DNA from 3 places in the Mediterraneibacter butyricigenes genome. Region 1 is predicted to be linked to each of the others. Evidence: a T-box and tRNA genes for the amino acid it is inferred to sense, from the RefSeq annotation. Region 1 holds a T-box; the other regions hold tRNA genes.
The links. A T-box is a leader RNA that pairs with one kind of tRNA and senses whether it is charged. The one in region 1 lies ahead of thrS (threonine--tRNA ligase), so its partner is inferred to be a tRNA-Thr.
Positions count from the first base shown of each region.

Region 2: it has a tRNA-Thr gene. The T-box ahead of thrS (threonine--tRNA ligase) is inferred to sense a tRNA for this amino acid. The anticodon was not compared.
Region 3: it has a tRNA-Thr gene. The T-box ahead of thrS (threonine--tRNA ligase) is inferred to sense a tRNA for this amino acid. The anticodon was not compared.

Region 1 covers NZ_BHGK01000001.1:2,325,602-2,333,543, forward strand. Annotated here, with positions in the region: gene KGMB01110_RS11480 (CPBP family intramembrane glutamic endopeptidase) at 1-777, shown strand, start outside; gene KGMB01110_RS11485 (HAD-IIB family hydrolase) at 940-1,734, shown strand; T-box leader at 1,891-2,088, shown strand; gene thrS (threonine--tRNA ligase) at 2,230-4,188, shown strand; gene hydF ([FeFe] hydrogenase H-cluster maturation GTPase HydF) at 4,333-5,559, opposite strand; gene hydG ([FeFe] hydrogenase H-cluster radical SAM maturase HydG) at 5,582-7,003, opposite strand; gene hydE ([FeFe] hydrogenase H-cluster radical SAM maturase HydE) at 7,046-7,942, opposite strand, start outside.
Region 2 covers NZ_BHGK01000001.1:1,488,899-1,496,840, reverse strand. Annotated here, with positions in the region: rRNA gene KGMB01110_RS07370 (23S ribosomal RNA) at 1-1,631, shown strand, start outside; tRNA gene KGMB01110_RS07365 (tRNA-Asp) at 1,718-1,791, shown strand; tRNA gene KGMB01110_RS07360 (tRNA-Val) at 1,796-1,868, shown strand; tRNA gene KGMB01110_RS07355 (tRNA-Tyr) at 1,875-1,956, shown strand; tRNA gene KGMB01110_RS07350 (tRNA-Thr) at 1,984-2,056, shown strand; tRNA gene KGMB01110_RS07345 (tRNA-Met) at 2,070-2,143, shown strand; tRNA gene KGMB01110_RS07340 (tRNA-Phe) at 2,167-2,239, shown strand; gene KGMB01110_RS07335 (D-alanyl-D-alanine carboxypeptidase family protein) at 2,670-4,082, shown strand; gene ileS (isoleucine--tRNA ligase) at 4,476-7,628, shown strand; gene KGMB01110_RS07325 (glycogen/starch/alpha-glucan phosphorylase) at 7,630-7,942, shown strand, end outside.
Region 3 covers NZ_BHGK01000001.1:1,028,547-1,036,488, reverse strand. Annotated here, with positions in the region: gene KGMB01110_RS04875 (4-hydroxybutyrate dehydrogenase) at 1-341, shown strand, start outside; gene KGMB01110_RS04870 (GntR family transcriptional regulator) at 443-805, shown strand; tRNA gene KGMB01110_RS04865 (tRNA-Glu) at 899-970, shown strand; tRNA gene KGMB01110_RS04860 (tRNA-Thr) at 1,093-1,165, shown strand; tRNA gene KGMB01110_RS04855 (tRNA-Ile) at 1,190-1,263, shown strand; tRNA gene KGMB01110_RS04850 (tRNA-Asp) at 1,322-1,395, shown strand; tRNA gene KGMB01110_RS04845 (tRNA-Val) at 1,401-1,473, shown strand; tRNA gene KGMB01110_RS04840 (tRNA-Leu) at 1,478-1,561, shown strand; gene KGMB01110_RS04835 (HAD family hydrolase) at 1,861-2,478, shown strand; gene KGMB01110_RS04830 (DUF3783 domain-containing protein) at 2,695-7,161, shown strand; gene KGMB01110_RS15800 (PD-(D/E)XK nuclease domain-containing protein) at 7,286-7,531, opposite strand; gene KGMB01110_RS04820 (RluA family pseudouridine synthase) at 7,582-7,942, opposite strand, start outside.

The sequences.
Region 1 (7,942 bases):
ACAGCCGGAGCAGACCTGGAAAAGGTATTCCCACTCCAGACACCGACGTTTCGTCAGACGGCCGGAACGGTGATTCTCTGGATTGCATCCATGATTTTGATGACGGTGGCAACGCTGATTATGACGGTGCTGTTTCCCACGGAAGTCGGGGAAGTGAGTTCCGGCTTGATGTCTGCATTTTTAAGTGTTCCATTGGAAATGCGGATTTTAATCATTGTGATTTTGCCGGCAATCTGTGAGGAAATGATCTTTCGCGGACTGTTTCTGCACAGTCTTTTAAGGCCGAAAATCATGCGGCAGAGAAAATGGATTCCGATCATCATAAGCGGACTGGTTTTCGGAGCGTTTCACGGAAATCCGGTTCGTATGGTGCCAACAGCATTTCTGGGAATCATGATGGCCTATCTGGTGTTGGAAACAGACAACATGTTTTATAATATGCTGTTTCATGGAATCAATAACGGAATATCGATCCTTTCTACCATAGCGGTGGGAGCAATTCCGCAGGAGAGTGAGACCTTGCAGCTGACTGAGATTACAGCGACGGGAAGAGAGTATGTGCTGTTTTCGGTGGGAATTTATTTATGTTTTGCAGCGGTGGTTCCCTTCCTGATATATCTGGGGCGGTATCTGATTCACTGCAAAGCAGGAGAAGAGCGTAAAAAACTGTTTCCAAAGGGAAACCCATGGATCCCGCTGATGCTTCTGGGGATTTCTGCATTGCTTTTTGTGGCGGGACTGGTAGTGATGATCGGTGCTGTGGGAAATATGATTTGACAGGAAAATGCCATAAATGATAGAATTCGGAGCAAACTTTGTGAAGACAGGTGCTACTGGAAAGACAAGAACAAATATAAAAAGATAGCTTATAAGAACAAAATGAGATCAGATGAGTTTGAAACAGAATAAGTGAAATGGGATGCGAGAGGAGAGAAAAGGATGAAACCGGCAGCGTTATTTTATGATATTGATGGAACTTTATACAGTGAAATTGAAAATGTGGTACCGGAAAGTGCATTTGAAGCGTTGAAAAAGGCGAAAGAAAACGGACACTATCTCTTTATCAATACCGGGCGGACTTATTGCAGTATGCCTTCTCCAATCAAACGCTTTCCGTTTGACGGATATATCTGTGGTTGCGGAACTTATGCAGAATATAAGGATGAGGTGCTGTATTCCTCTACACTTTCGGTAGAGCGAAGTCAGGCAATCATCAAAAAGATGGAAGAATGTAAGATTGATGGAATTTTCGAAGGAATCGAAGATGATTATTTCCCGATCCGTGTGTCAAGGTTTGACAAACTGGAAAATACGAGAAGATATTTCAGAAACATGGGTATCGGTATAGAAATGTTTGCCGGAAAAGATCAGTTCGCGTATGATAAATTATTTGTTTATACGGACGAGCAAAGTGATGTGAAAGGATTTCTGGAATTTCTGGAACAGGAAGAGATGGAGGCAATCGATCGGCAGTACGGAACCTACGAGATTATGCCGATAGGACATTCCAAGGCAACCGGTTGCGAGATTATCCGAAAACATTTGCATTTGGATCTGGATCAGATCTATGTATTCGGGGACAGTTCCAATGATCTGCCGATGATGGAATATACCTCTCATGCGATCGTGATGGGACATCATGATCCAATCTTGGATCCCTGCGCACAGATCGTGACAAAAACGGTAGAAGAGGATGGAATCCAGTATGCAATGAAAGAACTGGGGCTGATCTGAGAACATCGGAAAGATTGGAATCAGCAAAATCCGCAAGGAAAAAGAGAAAAAATTGTAAGAACAGCGACAGGAGAAAGATTCTTTGCAAGAAGCACTTGACAAGGAATTTTAAGTTGCTATAATGAAGTGGAACTAAGAAAGAACCAAAAGAAAAGAAACAACGCGATGACAGGAAGAGTAGAATGAGAAATCATTCAGAGAGAGATGCAGTTGGTGAAAGCGTCTTATGAGGCATCATTTGAAGACCACCCTGGAGTGATCCTTAATCGGATCCGGCCGACACCGTTATCGTCCAATGAAGTGGTAATATTTTACAAAATGGGTGGAACCGCGGTATTGCTTATCGTCCCTGAACAGTGTGAAGGCTGTTCAGGGATTTTTTGTTTTGTGACGAGCCAAAGGTGAAGCTTGCTGAAAGCCCCGGCGACCGCATACAATTTCGGAACGTGTCGGAAGACATTTCCGGTGATTTAGATTCATAGAGGAGGAAGAAAGATGAAAATTACATTAAAAGATGGATCGGTCAAAGAATATGCAGAGAGCAAATCTGTGATTGATGTTGCATTTGACATCAGCGAAGGATTGGCAAGAGCTGCCTGTGCAGGAGAAGTAGACGGAGAGGTAGTAGATCTTCGTACGGTACTGGATAAAGACTGTACATTGAACATTCTGACAGCGAAGGATCCGGAAGGATTGAGAGTGGTAAGACACACCTGTTCCCATGTTCTGGCAGAGGCAGTGAAGAACCTTTATCCGGATGTAAAACTTGCAATCGGGCCATCCATTGATACAGGATATTATTATGATTTTGATGCAGAGCCGTTCAGCAGAGAGGATCTGGACAAGATCGAGAAAGAAATGAAGAAGATCATCAAGAAAGGTGCAAAGCTTGAGAAATTTACCCTTCCGAGAGATGAAGCGATTAAATTTATGGAAGAAAAGAATGAGCCATATAAGGTAGAGCTGATTCAGGATCTTCCGGAAGACGCAGTGATTTCTTTCTACAGCCAGGGAGATTTCGTGGATCTCTGTGCAGGACCGCATCTGATGAGCACAAAGGGAATCAAGGCATTTAAGCTGACTTCATCCTCCGGTGCGTACTGGAGAGGAGATTCCAACCGTGCAATGCTTCAGAGAATTTACGGAAGTGCATTCCCGACAAAGGATGAACTGAATGAATACCTGCAGCATCTGGAAGACATCAAGAAACGTGACCACAACAAGCTGGGACGTGAGATGGAACTGTTCACAACTGTAGATGTAATTGGACAGGGACTTCCGCTTCTGATGCCAAAGGGAACCAAGATCATCCAGACATTACAGAGATGGATCGAGGATGAGGAAGACAACAACTGGGGCTATGTACGTACCAAGACTCCGTTGATGGCAAAGAGTGACCTTTATAAGATTTCCGGTCACTGGGATCACTATAAAGAGGGAATGTTTGTACTGGGAGACGAAGAAAAAGATAAAGAAGTTTTTGCACTTCGTCCGATGACTTGCCCGTTCCAGTATTATGTATATAAAGCAAGTCAGAAATCTTACCGTGATCTTCCACTTCGTTATGGTGAGACTTCGACCTTGTTCAGAAACGAGGATTCCGGTGAGATGCACGGACTGACACGTGTCCGCCAGTTCACGATTTCAGAGGGACATCTGATTGTTCGTCCGGATCAGATGGTGAAAGAATTTAAAGATTGTATCGCACTGGCTCAGAAGTGTCTGAGAACGCTGGGTGTAGAAGAGGATGTAACCTATCATCTGTCCAAATGGGATCCGAATAACCGTGAAAAATATATTGGAGAACCGGAAGTCTGGGATGAGACAGAACAGGATATTCGTAATATCCTGACAGAGCTGGAAATCCCGTTCGTAGAAGATGTTGGAGAGGCTGCATTCTATGGACCGAAAGTAGATATCAATGCCAAAAATGTATATGGAAAAGAAGATACTATGATTACCATTCAATGGGATGCTTTGTTGGCAGAGCAGTTTGATATGTACTATATCGATCAGAACGGAGACAAGGTTCGTCCATATATTATCCACAGAACTTCTATTGGATGTTATGAAAGAACATTGGCATGGCTGATCGAAAAGTATGCAGGAAACTTCCCGACCTGGCTGTGTCCGGAACAGGTACGTGTACTTCCGATTTCTGATAAGTTCCAGGATTATGCACAGGAAGTTGCTTCCAAGCTGAAAGCAAACGGAATCCTGTGTACGGTGGACAACAGATCTGAAAAGATCGGATACAAGATCCGTGAGACAAGACTGGCAAGAGTTCCGTATATGCTGGTAGTCGGAGAAAAAGAACAGTCTGAAGGAAAGGTATCGGTAAGAAGCAGATTCTTAGGGGATGAAGGTCAGAAGGATCTGAAGGAATTTATGGATGCAATCCTGGAAGAAATCCGGACAAAAGAGATCCGTAAGGTTGAAGTGGAAGCAAAATAAAAGCATAATAGAAGTGAAAAACATAAGAACGTAATAAAATATGAAAAAGTCACAGTACCGATTTTGGCGCTGTGACTTTTTTTACTGAAAGAATGTTTACTCAGCGGCTTTAGCTTTAGCAGCCTCATCTGCCTGTTTTTTGCATCAGGAAAAATCAAAGATTTCAATACTTCTTTCCAATATGCCGTTCATATAAGCAATGGCGATTCCGTAATTGGTGATCGGAATACCGGCATCATCAGCACATTTCATGCGGTAGCGTATCTCACGTTCGTTAAGCATGCAGCCACCACAGTGGATGATCAGACGGTATTTTGACAGATCCTCCGGAAATCCGGTGCCGCTGGAGAATTCAAAATTCAGATGTTTTCCGGTGTGCTTTTGGATCCATCGGGGAAGTTTTACGGTACCGATATCGTCACACTGGCGATGATGGGTACATCCTTCACTGATCAGAACCGTATCATGCTCCTGAAGCTGATCCAATGCTCTGGCTCCACGGACGGCAATGGGGAGACTTCCCTTGTGTCGTGCGAACAAAATGGAAAAGGAAGTCAGAGGAACCGTCGGCGGCACAATCTGTGCGACTTCTTTGAAGGCCTGGCTGTCGGTAATTACAAGAGACGGTGTTTTCCCTAAAGAATTCAATGCCTCTTGCAGCTGCGTTTCTTTGGAAACGATGGCGATGGCTCCGGTATCCAGGATATCCCGGATGGTCTGTTGCTGTGGAAGGATCAGACGTCCCTTCGGAGCGGCAGAATCAATGGGAACCACCAGTACAACAAAATCACCGGGGTGGATCAGATCACTGACGATACCAAGACGCCCGTCATCGGCTGGGAGTAAGGAGCCGAGAAGCTCCTTTAATTCATAGATGTTTCTGCCGGATGTGGCACTGACTTCTATGGAAGGAATCCCTGCCATGTCTTTTGAATCTGAACTGACTTTTTGGGATGCTTCGGAAGATGCCGATCCTGTCAGGTCGCATTTGTTCTTTACGATAGCACAGGGAATTTTCTTTTCGCGGATCCGCTTTAGAATGGCAGAGTCTTCTGCTGTCATTCCGGTGCCGGCATCGATCACCAGGAGTGCAATATCCGTTTTGTTCAGTATCTGGTATGCTTTTTTGATACGTAACTGACCTAATTCTCCGGTGTCATCAAGTCCAGGAGTGTCGATCAGGACGACCGGTCCAAGGGGAAGTAACTCCATAGATTTTAAGACCGGATCGGTCGTTGTGCCTTTTACATCGGATACGATGGAAAGATTCTGACCGGTCATAGTATTGATCAGACTGGATTTTCCGGCATTTCGTCTGCCGAAGATCCCGATGTGGATCCGGTCGGCAGAAGGTGTGGTATTCAGGCTCATAATTATTCCTCCTGAGGATAACTTAGAATCGGAAATCTCTGCGGTTGTCTTCTGCAATCAGTTTCAGATTTTCCAGAACGATGGCGCGGGCCTTTTCGTTTGGAACATTTAACACTTCTTTGTCGATCAGTTTGTCACCGATAGCTTTGGTTTCCGGAGAAGCATAGTCCATCATGTATTCTTTCAGAGTCATCAGTGCGTTCGGGTGGCAGCAGTTCTGGATCTGTCCGCTCTTGCAAAGGGACATGAAACGGTCTCCGGTACGTCCCTCTCTGTAACATGCGGTACAGAAGCTCGGAATGTAATCCATTTCCATCAGCCAGCGGACAACTTCATCCAGGGTACGGGTATCACTGACGTCGAACTGTTCCGAGTTGTTTTCTTTATCTTCCGGTTCATAATATCCACCAACACTGGTACGGCTTCCGCCACTGATCTGGGAAATTCCGAGATGGAGGACACGTTCTCTGGTCTTCTGGCTCTCGCGGGTGGAAATGATCATTCCGGTATACGGAACGGCGATTCGGATACAGGCTACGATCTTAGCAAAGGTATCATCGTCGATTCCGTTGGAAAATGCGGAAGAATCGATATCGTCTGCATCACGGACACGTGGAACGCTGATGGTATGAGGGCCGACTCCGAAGGCAGCTTCCAGATGCTCTGCATGCATCAGAAGACCGGCAAATTCATAGCGGTATTTATCCAGTCCGAAGAGTACACCGATTCCTACGTCATCGATGCCGCCTTCCATGGCACGATCCATGGCTTCTGTGTGGTAATCATAATTATGTTTTGGTCCGGTCGGATGTAAGTCTAAGTAACTTTCTTTATGATAAGTTTCCTGGAACAGGATGTAGGTTCCGATACCGGCTTCTTTTAACAGGCGGTAGTTGTCAACGGTGGTTGCGGCGATGTTGATGTTGACACGACGGATTGCTCCGTTTTTATGCTTGATGCTGTAAATGGTTTCGATGGATTTTAAATAGTAGTCCATGGTATTTCTGACCGGATCTTCTCCGGCTTCCAGAGCCAGTCTCTTGTGGCCCATATCCTGCAAAGCAATGACTTCCTTACGGATTTCTTCCTGAGATAACTGTTTTCTTGCAATATGCTTATTTTTTAAATGATAAGGACAGTAGGTACAGCCGTTGACACAGTAATTGGAAAGGTAGAGCGGAGCGAACATTACGATACGGTTTCCGTAGAAATCCTTTTTGATCTGTTCTGCAAGCTTGAAGATCCGTTCGTTGCGCTCCGGATCCTGACAGGCTAAAAGAACGGATGCTTCCCGGTGAGAAAGTCCCTTTCTCAAAGCTGCTTTGTCGATCAGCTTGTCGATCAGTTCCAGATTTTTGCTGTTTTCATCGGCGTAGGCCAGTGTCTCTAAAATTTCCTCATGATTGATAAAATCATCTGCGTGTTTTGAAGCTACATCATACATGATATAAATCCTCCTTTGAAAATATAGATTATAGAATAAAATTTAAATGTTTGTCTGTTCAAGATTCAGGGAATCGCCGCGGGATACTTTCACCTGATACCCGATAGATTCCATACGGCGCTGCATGCACATCCGACATTCGGCGGCTTCATCTCCGGTACAGATTTTGTTGTCGTACAGAGAATAGTCTTTTCGTACACCTACCGGAGAGAGATTTGGCATGACCACATTGGCACCTGCCTGGATGCCACGTTCTCTTCCGAGAGGGCTGATGGTGCCAAGCGCGGTGGTAGCCGGAAGCAGGACTTTTGGAAGCATCAGACGGATAATGCCAAGTAAAAATAAAGTCAGTTCCAGGCTTCCGGCAGGTTCGTCTCTGAATTGGGTATCATGATGTGGGATGAATGGGCCGATTCCCACCATTTGTGGGTTCAGTTCTTTTAGAAACTGAAGATCCTCAGCCAGATATTCAAAAGTCTGTCCGGGTGAACCTACCATAAATCCGGTTCCCACCTGATAGCCGATGTTTTTTAAGTCGAAAAGACACTGCTGACGATGTCTGGCGGAAAGTTGTTGGGGATGCAGAAAACGATAATGCTCCCGGTTATAGGTTTCATGTCGCAGCAGATAACGTTCTGCTCCTGCATCAAAAAATCTCTGGTAACTTTCCTTCTCCCGCTCTCCGATGGAGAGTGTAATGGCGCAGTCAGGATATTGGGACTTGATGGAAGAAACAATGTCAACCATCCTGCCGTCGGTGTAATATCCATCTTCGCCTCCCTGCAGGACAAAGGTGCGAAAACCAAGTTCGTAACCGGAAGCACAGCAGGAAAGAATCTCTTCTTTTGAGAGGCGATAACGGCTGATGTTTGGATTGCTTTTGCGGATACCGCAATAATAGCAGTCGTTCTTACAATAGTTGGTAAATTCGATCAATCC
Region 2 (7,942 bases), 840 kb from region 1:
GTGGACTGTATGGAAGAGAGAATGCCGGAATGAGTAGCGAGAGGAAGGTGAGAATCCTTCCGGCCGAATATCTAAGGTTTCCAGAGTAAAGCTGATCTGCTCTGGGTAAGTCGGGGCCTAAGGCAAGGTCGAAAGACGTAGTCGATGGATAACAGGTTGAAATTCCTGTACTATTTTATGACAGAACTGTGGGGACGCAGGGAGAGAGCACGAGCCGGGAATGGAAAGACCGGTGCAAGCGAGGTATCCGTGAGGTAGGCAAATCCGCCTCATAAGGAGAAGACGTGATGCGGACTGAACTATAAGTAAGGAAGCGTGTGAGCTAACTGCCAAGAAAAGCCGCTATTGTTCATAAAATACCCGTACCGTAAACCGACACAGGTGGATGAGGAGAGAATCCTAAGGCCGACGGGAGAAGCATTGTTAAGGAACTCGGCAAAATGACTCCGTAACTTCGGGAGAAGGAGTGCCTGGTGACAGGCCGCAGAGAAATGGCCCAAGCAACTGTTTAGCAAAAACACAGGTCTATGCAAAACCGAAAGGTGAGGTATATGGGCTGACGCCTGCCCGGTGCTGGAAGGTTAAGGGGAGAGGTTAGCGCAAGCGAAGCTTTGAACTTAAGCCCCAGTAAACGGCGGCCGTAACTATAACGGTCCTAAGGTAGCGAAATTCCTTGTCGGGTAAGTTCCGACCCGCACGAAAGGCGTAATGATTTGGGCACTGTCTCAACAATGCACCCGGTGAAATTGAAATACCAGTGAAGATGCTGGTTACCTGCGCCAGGACGGAAAGACCCCATGGAGCTTTACTCCAGCTTGATACTGGGATTCGATATTGCATGTACAGGATAGGTGGGAGACTAAGAACCAATGACGCCAGTTGTTGGGGAGTCGCTGTTGGGATACCACCCTTGCAGTATTGGGTTTCTAACCAGCGGCCCTGATCGGGTCGGGGGACAATGTCAGGTGGGGAGTTTGACTGGGGCGGTCGCCTCCGAAAGGGTATCGGAGGCGCTCAAAGGTTCCCTCAGAATGGTTGGAAACCATTCGAAGAGTGCAAAGGCAGAAGGGAGCTTGACTGCGACACCGACGGGTGGAGCAGGTACGAAAGTAGGACTTAGTGATCCGGTGGTATAAAGTGGGATTGCCATCGCTCAACGGATAAAAGCTACCCTGGGGATAACAGGCTTATCACTCCCAAGAGTTCACATCGACGGAGTGGTTTGGCACCTCGATGTCGGCTCATCGCATCCTGGGGCTGAAGTAGGTCCCAAGGGTTGGGCTGTTCGCCCATTAAAGCGGTACGCGAGCTGGGTTCAGAACGTCGTGAGACAGTTCGGTCCCTATCCGGCGTGGGCGTAAGATATTTGAGAGGAGCTGTCCTTAGTACGAGAGGACCGGGATGGACTGGCCGCTGGTGTATCTGTTGTTCTACCAAGAGCATAGCAGAGTAGCCAAGCCGGGAAGGGATAAACGCTGAAGGCATCTAAGCGTGAAGCCCCCCTCAAGATGAGATATCTCATAACGTCAAGTTAGTAAGACCCCTTGAAGACGACGAGGTAGATAGGGCAGAGGTGGAAGTGCAGTAATGCATGGAGCTGACTGTTACTAATAGGTCGAGGGCATAACCAAACAGGTGATAGGAGAATGGATGAAAGAGTTCTTTGTATGTGATTTTGAAGGTACATACCTTCTAACGCAAAGCATTAGTTTTGTGTGGCCCAGTGGCTCAGTTGGTTAGAGCGCCGCCCTGTCACGGCGGAGGTCGAGAGTTCGAGTCTCTTCTGGGTCGTTGTGGGATCTTAGCTCAGCTGGGAGAGCATCTGCCTTACAAGCAGAGGGTCACAGGTTCGAGCCCTGTAGGTCCCACTACGTGGATGGATTCCCGAGTGGCCAAAGGGGGCAGACTGTAAATCTGTTGGCGACGCCTTCGAAGGTTCGAATCCTTCTCCATCCATTAGCCGAATGGCTAGATTTGATTCTTGCCGATGTGGCTCAATTGGCAGAGCAGCTGATTTGTAATCAGCAGGTTATCGGTTCGAGTCCGATCATCGGCTTTAAACTTAATATCGCGGGGTGGAGCAGTCTGGAAGCTCGTCGGGCTCATAACCCGAAGGTCGCAGGTTCAAATCCTGCCCCCGCAACTCGCACATTTTATGTGCTAAATGCCCAGATAGCTCAGTTGGTAGAGCAGAGGACTGAAAATCCTCGTGTCACTGGTTCGATTCCGGTTCTGGGCATTTTATTTTTGGCTAAATTCATGTAAAGACATGGATTTAGCCTTTTTATTTATGTCACAAAGAGTGTTTCTCATAGTTTCATTTTAGGCGTGGAGTTTTGAATTTGGTTTAGTTTTCATTTTATAAGACATATGATAAAATATAAGTTAATAAAGACAGGCTGTATTTAATTATTTATTATATGTACAGAATATGAAATATAAATACAGTAAAATAAGATGCGAAACAGTATAGAAAATAAATGAGGAAAAAGTAATCAATGAAAAATAAAACCGGAATCAGAAATAGAAAAAAACTTTGGACAAAGATATGGAGCGGAATCTTGTTGTTTGCACTACTATTTCATACAGGAGGTATCGGAATCTTATGGGAGAGTGGGAATTCCGAAAATAATGGAAAATCTATATTTTCGAGGAATTCCATACAGACTGTGCATGCAGAAGAAGCGGCAGCACAGCAGGAGACGCTGACACCGGAACAGCAGGCGCAGAAGGAACAGGAAGCGAAACAGAAAGAGATGAATGAATCTTATGCGATTACACCGGAGACAAATGAAGTAAAGAACTGGCCGCAGGGACCATCTGTCTATGCCGGCGGAGCGGTTGTGATGGATGTGAACAGCGGAGCGATTCTGTACGCCAAGAATATGGATGGAAAATATTATCCGGCAAGTATCACCAAGCTTCTGACGACGTTGGTTGCACTGGAAAATGCGGAATTGACGGATAAGGTGACGTTTACCCAGGACAGTGTTTCTTTTCTGGAGCCGGGAGATGCTCATATAGGAATGCGTGCAGGAGAAGAAATTACGCTGGAAGATGCCCTGTATGCGGTGTTGCTGGCTTCGGCAAACGAGGTATCACATGCGGTTGCTGAGAGTGTTGGCGCGAAGATGGGCGGAGATTATGATACCTTTATTCAGCAGATGAATCTCCGATCTAAGGAGTTAGGATGTACAAATTCTCATTGGATGAATGCAAATGGGCTGCATGATGAGGAGCATTATACGACGGCGCATGATATGGCTTTGATTGGAGCAGCGGTCTTTCAGCAGGAAGAATTCCGGACGATCGAACAGTCCTTAAGTCATACCATTCCACCTACGAATCTGGTAAATGAGGCCAGAACCTTTCAGCAGAATCATAAGATGCTTTATGCCAACAATCAGTATTATTATGAATATTGTGTGGGAGGGAAGACCGGATTTACGGATCAGGCAAAGACTACGCTGGTTACATTTGCGGATAATGGAGAATTGCAGTTGGTTGCAGTGAATCTTCATTCTTATGGGGCAAATGTTTATACAGATACGAAGGCGATGTTCGAGTACGTGTTCCAGAATTTCAAGAAGGTTTCTCTGGAAAATGAAATGGACAGCCGGAAGGTAGAAAAATGTCTGACCGAGAATCCTTATGTAGTGCTGCCGAAAGATCTGGACCTGAAAGATGTAAGTGTAGAATATGAGCTGGTCAGCGGAGGTGAAAACCGGGAGGCACAGGCTATCTATCAGTATAAAGGGCAGTGTGTAGGAAAAGCGGAGGTGGTTCTGAAGGCTTCTTATTATAAAAAGATGGCAGGAAAATCGGATCCGAAACTTCACAAAGTGAAAAATGATCGTTGTGAGAAAAGAACATTCGATTTAAAAACAAAAGTGCTTCTGGTAATCGGAGGGCTTGCAGTGATTCTCTTGGGAATCTTTGCAATGGTGCTGAGTATAAAGAAAAGCTACAGAAATGCAAGGAGACGAAAGAGAAACAGTCACTCGGGAAATGGCCGCACGGGGAACAGAAGAGCAGGAGCTGGTAAGAGCACAAAGAACCGGAGGAATAAAAGTTCAAGATAAAACGTAATATAACTGACAGGAACCGGGAAATTGCAGGTATCGTGGGCTTGACGAAATCGTTTTTTGTTACTATAATAATACGGAGAATGTGAAGACGGAGACAGTAGGCTACGTTTGAAAGCTTCAGAGAGCCGGGGATGGTGGGATCCCGGTGCCGGTAATGTAAGTCCGAATATCACTCCCGAGCAGCAGAGTGTGAAACAAGGGGCTATGAAAAGAAGATAGCGAGATGGAGTAACTTCTGACGGTGTTCCGCCGTTAAAGGGAACACGCATGTTGGTGCGTTGTAACAGGTGGTATAACGAAAGTACAGGCTTTCGTCCTTTTACAGGACGGAAGCTTTTTTGTTTTGTTACAATGCTTCTTATAGTTTTCAGAGATGGAGGAAAAGTTATGTATCAGAAAGTGGATACCGATCTGAAATTTGTAGACCGGGAAAAAGAAGTGGAAAAGTTCTGGGATGATCATGAGATTTTCCAGAAGAGTATGGATGAAAAAGAAGGCTGTCCGGAATATACCTTTTATGATGGACCTCCGACAGCAAACGGAAAACCGCATATCGGTCATGTGCTGACCCGTGTTATCAAGGATATGATTCCGAGATACCGTACCATGAAAGGATATCAGGTTCCGAGAAAGGCCGGATGGGATACACACGGACTGCCGGTAGAGCTGGAAGTAGAAAAAATGCTTGGACTGGATGGAAAGGATCAGATCGAAGAATATGGTCTGGAACCATTTATCAAAAAGTGTAAGGAAAGTGTCTGGAAATATAAAGGAATGTGGGAAGATTTCTCCGGTACCGTTGGTTTTTGGGCTGATATGGAACATCCATATGTTACCTATGATAATAACTTCATTGAGTCCGAGTGGTGGGCTTTAAAAGAAATCTGGAACAAGAAGCTTCTGTATAAAGGCTTTAAGATCGTTCCGTATTGCCCGCGTTGTGGAACTCCGCTGTCTGCTCAGGAAGTAGCACAGGGCTATAAGGATGTAAAAGAACGTTCTGCAATCGTAAGATTTAAGGTGAAAGACGAAGATGCCTATATTCTGGCATGGACCACAACTCCGTGGACTCTGCCATCCAATATCGGTCTTTGTGTAAATCCGGAAGAGGAATATGCAAAGGTAAAGGCCGCGGATGGATATACCTATTATATGGCATCAGCACTTCTTGATACCGTACTTGGTAAGCTCGCGGAAGATGGCAAACCGGCATATGAAGTACTGGAAACTTACCAGGGAAAAGAACTGGAATATAAAGAGTACGAACCGCTGTATCAGTGTGCATATGACTGTGCTGCAAAGCAGAATAAAAAGGCATTCTTTGTAACCTGCGATACCTATGTTACACTGACAGATGGTACCGGCGTGGTTCATATCGCACCTGCATTTGGTGAAGACGATGCGAAAGTCGGAAGAAAATATGACCTTCCGTTTGTACAGTTAGTGGATGAAAAAGGTAATATGGGTGAGACGACTCCATTTGCCGGATTATTCGTTAAGAAGGCAGATCCGGAAGTATTGAAGGACCTGGATGCAAGAGGACTGCTGTACGATGCACCGAAATTTGAGCATAGCTATCCACATTGCTGGAGATGTGATACTCCGCTGATCTATTACGCAAGAGAATCCTGGTTCATCCGTATGACAGAAGTAAAGGATGACCTGATCGCAAATAATAATACTATTAACTGGATTCCGGAAAGCATCGGAAAAGGACGTTTCGGTGACTGGCTGGAAAATGTACAGGACTGGGGAATCAGCCGAAACCGTTATTGGGGAACTCCGCTGAATATCTGGGAATGTAGCTGTGGACATATGCATTCCATCGGAAGCATCGAAGAACTGAAATCCATGTCCGATAACTGTCCGGAGGATATCGAACTGCACCGTCCATACATTGATGCAGTGACCATCAAGTGTCCGGAATGTGGCGGAGAGATGCACCGTGTACCGGAGGTTATCGACTGCTGGTTCGATTCCGGTTCCATGCCGTTTGCGCAGCATCATTATCCGTTTGAAAATCATGACCTGTTTGAGAAGCAGTTCCCGGCAGATTTCATTTCCGAGGCGGTAGACCAGACCAGAGGATGGTTCTACTCCCTGCTGGCAATTTCAACCCTGCTCTTTAACAAGGCACCATATAAGAACGTCATCGTTCTGGGACATGTACAGGATGAAAACGGACAGAAGATGAGTAAGTCCAAAGGAAATGCCGTGGATCCGTTTGAGGCACTGCAGACATACGGAGCAGATGCAATCCGCTGGTACTTCTACAGCAACTCTGCACCGTGGCTGCCGAACCGTTTTCATGGAAAGGCAGTACAGGAAGGCCAGAGAAAATTCATGGGAACTCTGTGGAATACCTATGCATTCTTCGTACTGTATGCGAACATCGATGAGTTCGACGCAACCAAGTATACACTGGATTATGAAAAATTATCCGTTATGGATAAATGGCTGCTGTCTAAATTGAATACACTGGTTAAGACAGTAGATGAAAACTTAAGCAATTACCGGATTCCGGAGACTGCAAGAGCACTTCAGGATTTCGTGGATGATATGAGTAACTGGTACGTCAGAAGAAGCAGAGGACGTTTCTGGGCAAAGGGAATGGAACAGGATAAGATCAATGCATACATGACATTGTATACCGCACTTATTACCGTTTCAAAAGTTGCTGCACCGATGATTCCGTTCATGACAGAGCAGATTTACCAGAACCTGGTAAGAAGCCTGGACAAATCCGCACCGGAAAGTATTCATCTGTGTGATTATCCGGAAGTAAAAGAGGACTATATCGACAAGACACTGGAAGCAAACATGGATAATGTCCTGAAGCTGGTTGTGATGGGACGTGCCTGCAGAAATACTGCAAACATCAAGAACCGTCAGCCGATCGGTCAGATGTTTGTGAAGGCTGAATTTGATCTTCCGGAGTATTATCAGGATATCGTCAGAGACGAGCTGAATGTGAAAAATGTTAAATTTACCGACGATGTTCGGGAGTTTACTTCATACACATTTAAACCGCAGTTAAAGACAGTAGGACCGAAATATGGTAAAATGTTAAATGGTATTCGAAGCGCACTGGATGCAGTGGATGGAAATGCGGCCATGGATGAAGTCAACAGCACAGGCGCATTGAAACTGAAAGTTGGAGAGCAGGAGATCACGCTGTTCAAAGAAGATCTGCTGATCGATACCGCACAGATGGAAGGGTATGTATCGGAAGATGACAATGGAATCACTGTTGTTCTGGATACAAACTTAAGTGAAGAATTGCTGAAGGAAGGATTCGTCCGCGAACTGATCAGTAAGATTCAGACTATGCGTAAAGAGGCTGGCTTCGAAGTGACAGATAAGATCCATGTTACTTATCAGGGAAGTGAATGTGCCGAAGAAATTTTCGATGCACACGCAGAACAGATCGGAAGCGAAGTCCTTGCACTGGATGTAAAAAATGCGGCACCGGTTGGATATACCAAAGAATGGAATATCAACGGAGAATCCGTAACAATGGGTGTTGAGAAAGAGAGCTAACATGAACAAGTTATTTGAGAAAGAGACATTTAAAAAAGAAGTAAAGGAAAATGTAAAGCGACTGTTTCGCCGGACATTAGACGAAGCAACTCCGCAGCAGATTTTCCAGGCAGTATCTTATGCTGCAAAAGATGTAATCATGGACGACTGGATCGAGACCCAGCGTCAGTATAAAAAGGGTGTAAAAACTGTTTATTATATGTCTATGGAGTTTTTGATGGGTCGTGCCCTGGGCAACAACCTGATCAATCTGCAGGCATATCAGGAAGTAAAAGAGGCTCTGGACGAACTGGGAATCGATCTGAATGTGATCG
Region 3 (7,942 bases), 1.3 Mb from region 1:
TGGGAGCTACATTCCATGTGCCTCACGGAGAATCGAACTACGCAATCTTTACCGGAGTGATGAAGAATTATATGGAATTAAAAACGGACGGAGAGATTGCTGTGCTGAATCAGTTTATAGCAGAAATCTTAGGATGTGACAGTTCGGAAGTTTACGAAGAACTGGAGAAACTGCTGAATCATCTGATCCAGAAAAAGGCATTGCATGAATACGGAATGACGGAGGAGCAGATCGAAGAGTTTACAGATTCTGTTCTGGAAAATCAGGGACGTCTGATGGCAAATAACTTTGTAGAATTAGACAGAAACCGCATTATCAAAATTTATAAAGAACTGTTTTGAAATAGGAGTTTTTAGAAGAGTGCTCTTGTGAAAAGATGCCAGATTCTATATTATTAAAGGGAGAGTTACTTTTTGTATGAAAAACGCCATGATTAAAAAACTTGAAAAGAAAGAGGATATTAACACTGGAACTTCATCCCGGTGATAAAGTTCCGGAAACAGCAATCGCAAAAGACCTTGGAATCAGTCGGACTCCGGTCAGGGACGCGTTGAGAAAATTAGAAGCAGACGGACTCGTGAATATATATCCGAATCGATTTATTGAAGTTGCCACATTTGACGAAAAGGATATTGCCAATCTGGGCGTGATGCGAGTGGCGGTAGATACGATGGCGGTCCGGCTGGCGATTTTCAGAGGAAGTGATGAAAAAGAAGCGGTACATCTGGTAACAGAACATTTGGCAGAATTTTATAAGATCAGAGATTATTTTCCGTTTATCGTAAAAGAACCGATCATAGAATAGTAATAATAGTAGAAAAAGCTTGCAAATCCATGTAAATTATGCTATCATAAAATTCGTCACTGAACAGGCGGCGGATTTTATGATGTAAACTTTGGCTCCGTGGTCAAGCGGTTAAGACATCGCCCTTTCACGGCGGTAACACGGGTTCGATTCCCGTCGGAGTCACTACTTTGAATATGCCGATATGGCTCAATTCCATAAGATTGACCGCGTCAATCGCAGGCAGAGCGCTGGTTACAAATCAGCTGCCTGGTGTAGTAGATAAAGATATTCAGTAAGGTAAGTATGCCGATGTGGCTCAATTGGCAGAGCAGCTGATTTGTAATCAGCAGGTTATCGGTTCGAGTCCGATCATCGGCTTTGTTCCTGAAAGGGACAGCATATGGACCTTTAGCTCAGCTGGTTAGAGCAATCGGCTCATAACCGATCGGTCCTGGGTTCGAGTCCCCGAAGGTCCATTGGCAATTACATTTGGCAATCGATCCGGTTGCCAGATGTATCTATGATTAAATATATGGCCCAGTGGCTCAGTTGGTTAGAGCGCCGCCCTGTCACGGCGGAGGTCGAGAGTTCGAGTCTCTTCTGGGTCGTTTGTGGGATCTTAGCTCAGCTGGGAGAGCATCTGCCTTACAAGCAGAGGGTCACAGGTTCGAGCCCTGTAGGTCCCACTGTGCGGGTATGGTGGAATAGGCAGACACAAGAGACTTAAAATCTCTCGGGAGAAATCCCGTGCCGGTTCAAGTCCGGCTACCCGCATGAACAAAGAAAATCCGAATGTTTCTCGAGAAGAGGAAGATTCGGATTTTTTGAGTTACGACGCACGTTTTTCTAACCGGTACGGAACCGGAATCCGGCGAACAGACTGGTGCGACCGTATCCGATGGACCGAAAGAATACAGGAAGCATCAGGGATAAGATGGCAGGAATAAAAAGAGAAATAAAACAGGGGTTGTAGAGACAGGGAAGATAAGATAAAATGAAGCTGTTCTTATAGAAAAAGATGGGAAAGTCAGAAGAATAAAAACTGTGCCAAAGAAAAGCAGGAGGAACAATCTATGAGATACAGTCATGTAGTGTTTGACATAGACGGAACGATGACGGATACAGAGAAGCCGGATCTGGTTTCATTTCAAAGGACGATTAAGGAAGTGACCGGGAAAGATATTCCGTGGGAAGAACTTCGGTTTGCATTCGGAATTCCGGGAGCGGATGCATTGAAACAGATGAAGATAGAACTTTCGGCACTGGAGATCTGGAACCGGCATATGCGTTCGTTTAAAGATGAGATTGAATTGTTCCCCGGAATCCGGGAGATTTTAGAAGTGTTAAAAGAAAAAGGCTGTCGGCTTGGAATCGTAACCTCTAAGAATCGGAAAGAATTTGAACAGGATTTTACGATGTTTGGATTAAATGACTATTTTGACATTGTGATCTGTGCCGACGATACCGAGAAGCACAAGCCTTTTGGAGATCCACTTTTGAAATATATGGAAAAAGCAGGGACACAGGCGGCGGATGTCCTGTATGTGGGCGACAGCAAATACGATAGTTCCTGTGCAAAAGACGCAGGCGTTGATTTTGTGCTGGCGGGCTGGGGAACTACGGATCGCTCGATCGAGTGCAAGTATCTGTTGGATGATCCTAATGAGATAAATTCTCTGTTAGAAGAATGAGATTGAACGGAAAATAAGGTCTATGGTAAACTAAAAGAGGTTAGCTTAAGCTAACCTCTTTTAGTTTTGTGACGAGCCGAAATTCAAGTTCGATTAAGGTCCTGACGTTCTGGTGACGGGTATAAACTTCGGACGGTAATTCGGAAAAGATGGTTAGCTGTTTCTAATACAAATTGGGGCGAGAAAAACGTGCAGGGACACGAAGGGAGGAAGAAAATGTTTCTGAAAACATGGAAAAGAAGTGTGGCATTGCTTCTGGCAATGGTGATGATGCTGACGTTACCGGGATTTACGGCACAGGCAGCAGTCTCTGAGGATCAGAGTCAAATTACAATTGCGGAAGATGCGATTACCACAGACACTACCAGTGTCAAAGTGCAGATTGCAAATCTGCCATCAGCGGGGATTCTGCGGATAATCCAGTTGGATTCCGGGGAGACTTATGAGGAGGCAAAGTTAAATAACTATACCAGTTTATGCTTTGCAGTCCTTACAAATCTTCAGAGCGGAGAAAATACGTTGAATCTTACAGCAAAACCGACAGAGGGAAGTAAAATTCTGGCAGTCATGCGTGATGCCAGCGGTGAAGAGACGACCGATTATGTCTCCAATGCGGTTACGGTGACAAAAGCAGCGGATGCATCGAAGCCGACTGCGGATGAAATTCTGGCAGCCTGCTCTGCAAAACTTTTGCGGACGGAGAATTTTAAAGTCGAAGATACTTCGGTGGATGTGGAAGTCAAACTGGCAGACAGCCTGACAGACGGATGTTACATGACGCTGTATGCCTATTCTTCCAATACATCCTTCGATCCGGATGCAACCTACAATAAGCGGTTATGGTCCGGAAGGGTAATGACAGGGACTGTGACCTGTAATTTTAATCAGACCTTACAGATGGGATATAATGTGATTGCCTGCCTGAATGTACCGGTGGGAGAGGATAATTATCGTCCGGTGAATTCTCAGCCGATTCAGGTGGTAGATGAAAATGGAGAAGGCTTCAAAGACTATACCTATCCGGATGTGAAAATTGATGAAAGCAGTCTGGAAGAAGGCGCAACGACGGTGCATCTGACACTGACGGGAGATGAACGACTGTTCCAGGCGGCACAGGAGGATAAAATCTCGATTACCTGCGCAGTGGCACAGTATCCGGAGGGCGAAAGCTTTGATTTTGAGGGTGAAAATCAGATTTCTCTGGTAAGCAATCTGAAATGTGCGGAAGCATTTTCCGGAAAAGAAGTGACGCTAAGTGAACCGGTGAAGGCGGGATATCGTGTGCGTGCAGTGGTCTACTGGACGCAGAATGAAGAACTGTTTCTTCCAAAAGGAAATGATTACGAGGAATCCTTCCATCGCCCGGATGATTCCGTTGGCGTCGTTGCCAAAACGGTGGAAGAAACTCCGACAATCGCAGTAGACGGTGTTGTGACAGAAGATCAGGATTTTACGGTAAAAGTGGCGGGAACCGTGCCGGAAGGCTCCATGATCCTGGTGAAAAGTTATCCGGCAGATACCCTGGAATTTGCCATGACCGGCGGAACCTGGGTTGCATCAAAGTTTGACGTCAGTGCAGGAACTTACACAATCACACCCAATACAGGAGTGTTGTCAGCGGGAGATAAGGTCGTTGCATTTTTGCAAAAGGGCGGAGATATTTCCGCACAGAGCGTACCGGTCAGTGTGCAACAATCCGTACCGTTTGTGATAACGACTTCTGATGTGCTGACAACAGAAAGTACTGCAGTTAGATTTCAGATTCAGGCAGTATCGGTGGCGGAGGATGCAAATATCAATATTGTAAGCCTTTGTAAAATGAAAGAGGACGGTACACCGGACACTGCCAATCCGATTGCGAGAAAATTCGGACAGACACCGGGAGAAATCAGTTTTGATCTGACGGCGGGAAGTCTGAGTGCAGGAGATAAGATATGTCTGGTACTGACTTATGACAATGGAAATAAAACCTTTACAAGCCAGGCGATTCCGGTGGTGGAAGAAGACAGTGTGAATGTCGAAGAGACCTCCTTTACGGTAGAGTCCAAAACAGCAACGGTAATCGTGAAAGGCTGTGAGGATTTCAAGGGCGGATATTTGTTCCTGGCAACGGGAAAAGCAGGAGACGACCGGGATTCCAGAACGAAACTGGCGACGGTAAGTTTCACGGGAGAGGGAACCTATCCGGTGACATTTAATCAGACCAAACTGAATGTGGGCGAGACGGTACTGGCTTACCTGTATAAATATGATGCAGACACTGATCGTATTTACACGAAAGAAGCTGCGGAAGTACCGATTATTGGTGATGCAGTGAAAAAAGATGCTTCCGTGGAAATCGTGACCAGTAATGTGCGCGCAGACAGAAGTGATGTCTGGGTACAGGCGGAATATGATGAAAGCCTGACCGGAAAACTTGCATTATATTGCCATGAGGGAGATGCCTATACCGAAGTTGATCGAATTTATTATGAGGCGGTTTCTTCCAAAGATTCCAGCCAGAAGATCAGTTTTGGTGCGGGAAAACTGGAAGCAGGAAAGAACCTGACCGCAGAATTGGAACTTTCAGATGGGACAGAAGTAGTCTCTAACAGTGTTGTGATCAGTGCGATTCCGGAGAAAGTGAAACCGCAGGCAAAGATCCTGACAGAGAAAGTGACAGCAGGAATTACCCATATTCAGGCATCCATGACGATCGACAGCGACACAAAGGATGCGTCCTACGTGCTGTATCAGTTTACCGGAGATGCGTTTGATACGGATACGGCAACGGCACTTACCAGTGGGAAAATCTATAAGAGCACAAGTAATCAGACGTTATATTTTGGAGCGAATAAACTGAAAGAAGGAGCGAAGCTTCTTCTGGTACTGACGGCAGACAGTGTAGAAGGACGTTCTGATGAAGTGACCATACAGCCTTCTCCGGACTGGGGAACCCCGTATGCAGCATTTGATGTCAGTGCGGTGTCGGCAAATGCAACAGAGATTCCGGTGACGATCCAGTATGCAGAGGAGTATCTCAGTCTGGGGGATGAATTTTACTGTGATGTAACGATTTACCAGTTCTCAGCCGCTTACACGGACCAGGAATTTGAAGAGAAAGAACTCTGGGAAAATCCGAACAATGTAAGACGAATCGGTCAGGTGAACAGTCGGCTGGGCATGGAAACAAACGGAAAGATTACCGTTCCGGTCAGTACCGGAGTCACAATGAATCCCGGCGACCGGCTGATCATCAAACTGAGATTGCCGCATACGGAATGGGAAGGCGAAGAAGTAGATTATGTCTCCGCCTCCGTACCGATACTGGCAGCAGGAGAGGAGGCACCGGCATATAAAGTCGTGCTGTACAATCTGAGTGAGGATTCTTCCAGAGGCAATCGGGTCAGAACGATTCTGGAACATCTCGGAATTCCGACGGAAACCTTGAAAAACAGTGAATTAAATGAAACCGTAGGTTATCTGGCAGGACTGGATGGTTATGAAAAAGCAGACCAGACCTGGGATGGAGATTCTTTTGATACGGAATTTATGTTGCTTTGCAATCTTCCGGAATCCTTGCTGGATCGTTTCCTGGATGAAATGCAGGCAAATGGCCTGCGGATCGATCATAAGGCGGTTGTAACGGAATACAATCGGGACGCAGAATTCCATGAACTGATTGAAGAAATCCAGAATGAACACGAGGTCTTCCAGTGGCTGATCGCTCTGAACAGTCTGGTAAATAAAGCCAATGCGCTGGATGCAGCAGATTATCAGGGACAGAAAGACTGGGACGCTTTCCAACAGGCAATCAAAGAGGCAGACGGACTGCTTCGAAGGGAAGAGCCGACAGCAGAAGAACTGGAGACTTCCTATGAAACCCTGAAAACTTTGTATCTGTCTGTTACAGGAAAAGAAGAAATCACAGGAACTGCCGTGATCAGTGTAACGAAGAATGAAAATGGAACCTATCGTCTTGAGGCGTCAGTAAAAGATGTAAGGCGGGCAGGAAACGGAACTTATACATATAAGTGGCGGACCGGTGAGACAACAGCCATCATCGATCAGGTATCAGCAGACCTGTTACAGGGAGAAACGGTAGAAATCGGTGGAGAGAATTATTATGGAACGCTGAAAGCACAGTTGAGTGTTCCGGATGCTCCGCTGGTGACAGTGACCTCCGGAAAAGGAAGCCTTCTTGTACAGTGGGAAAAACCGGAAGAGACAGAAAATCAGATGCTTCCGGAAAGCTATGTGGTCCGTGTATATGAAGGAAATACACTGGTGAAAGAACTGGAAGTAGATGGAAATACGTTCCGGGCAGAGATGAACGATCTGGAAGAAGGCAAAGAATACACGGTGAAAGTAGAAGCAATCAGTCCTGTGGGACGCAGTGACCGTGCAGTTCTGACAGCAAAGGTAGAGGAAAACAAGGAAGATCCGACACCATCTCCGGAACCGACCCCTACACCGGAACCAAATCCTGTTCCAACGCCGGATCCGACTCCGGGAACGGCTGCGAAACTAGGTGCAGAAGATCAGAAGCAGGAACTAAAAGCATCTGCGGAAAAGCAGAAAGGAAAGAAGAAAACATCCAATCCGAAAACTGGAGATGAAAGTCCTGCAACCTTGTATCTTGTAATGCTGGCGTTAAGTGGCGCAGTTGCATTGGGTGCGGGAAAGAAACGGAGAAGAGGATAATGGTTTTCATCGACACATTTTGTCCTATAACCCTGCATTTATAAGGAAGTTCTGATACATACATCTTTCCCGTCAAAAGCGATCCCAAGCTTATAAATGTGGTCTTTAGGAATACCTGAGGCGATCAGGTCATTATCAGATCTTTTTCTTTGGATGCATTTCGGACTTTGAATTCCATAAGAAATCCATCCATATTTTCACTTAATGGGTACATGGCGATATCGTAGCGCCCGCGTCCGCTTTCCCGGTTGGAGACAATACGGTACTGATCCCGTAGTGAATAGAAGTAAAGCTGCCGACCTGCTAATTGCAGGGGGCAGCTTTTTACAGGAGAAATTATATTGACGAAAAAGGGATGTTCCCGTTGCAACCTTTTTTGGAATATTATTTATGCGGTTAAAGAGATTCAGAGCGTATTTACTATACAAGGATTGCCTTCATATCCTCCGGAAGCGGCGCAGTGAACTCCATCTTCTCTCCCGTGACCGGATGAGAAAACCGCAGATGATAAGCGTGAAGTGCTTGCCGATTGATAAATTCCATATCCGGGTTGTAGAGATAGTCTCCGACCAGTGGATAGCCCAGATGTTTTAAATGGATTCGGATCTGGTGGGTGCGTCCGGTCTCCAGTTGTAAGGCCAGAAGACTGTGGCTGTTTTTGCTTTCGACAACCTGATAATGAGTGATCGCCGGTTCGCCCTGTTCAAAATCTACGGTGCGTTCAATGATCGAACCGGCCTTTCGCCCCAGAGGTGCATCGATGGTTCCTTCAGAAGGAGCG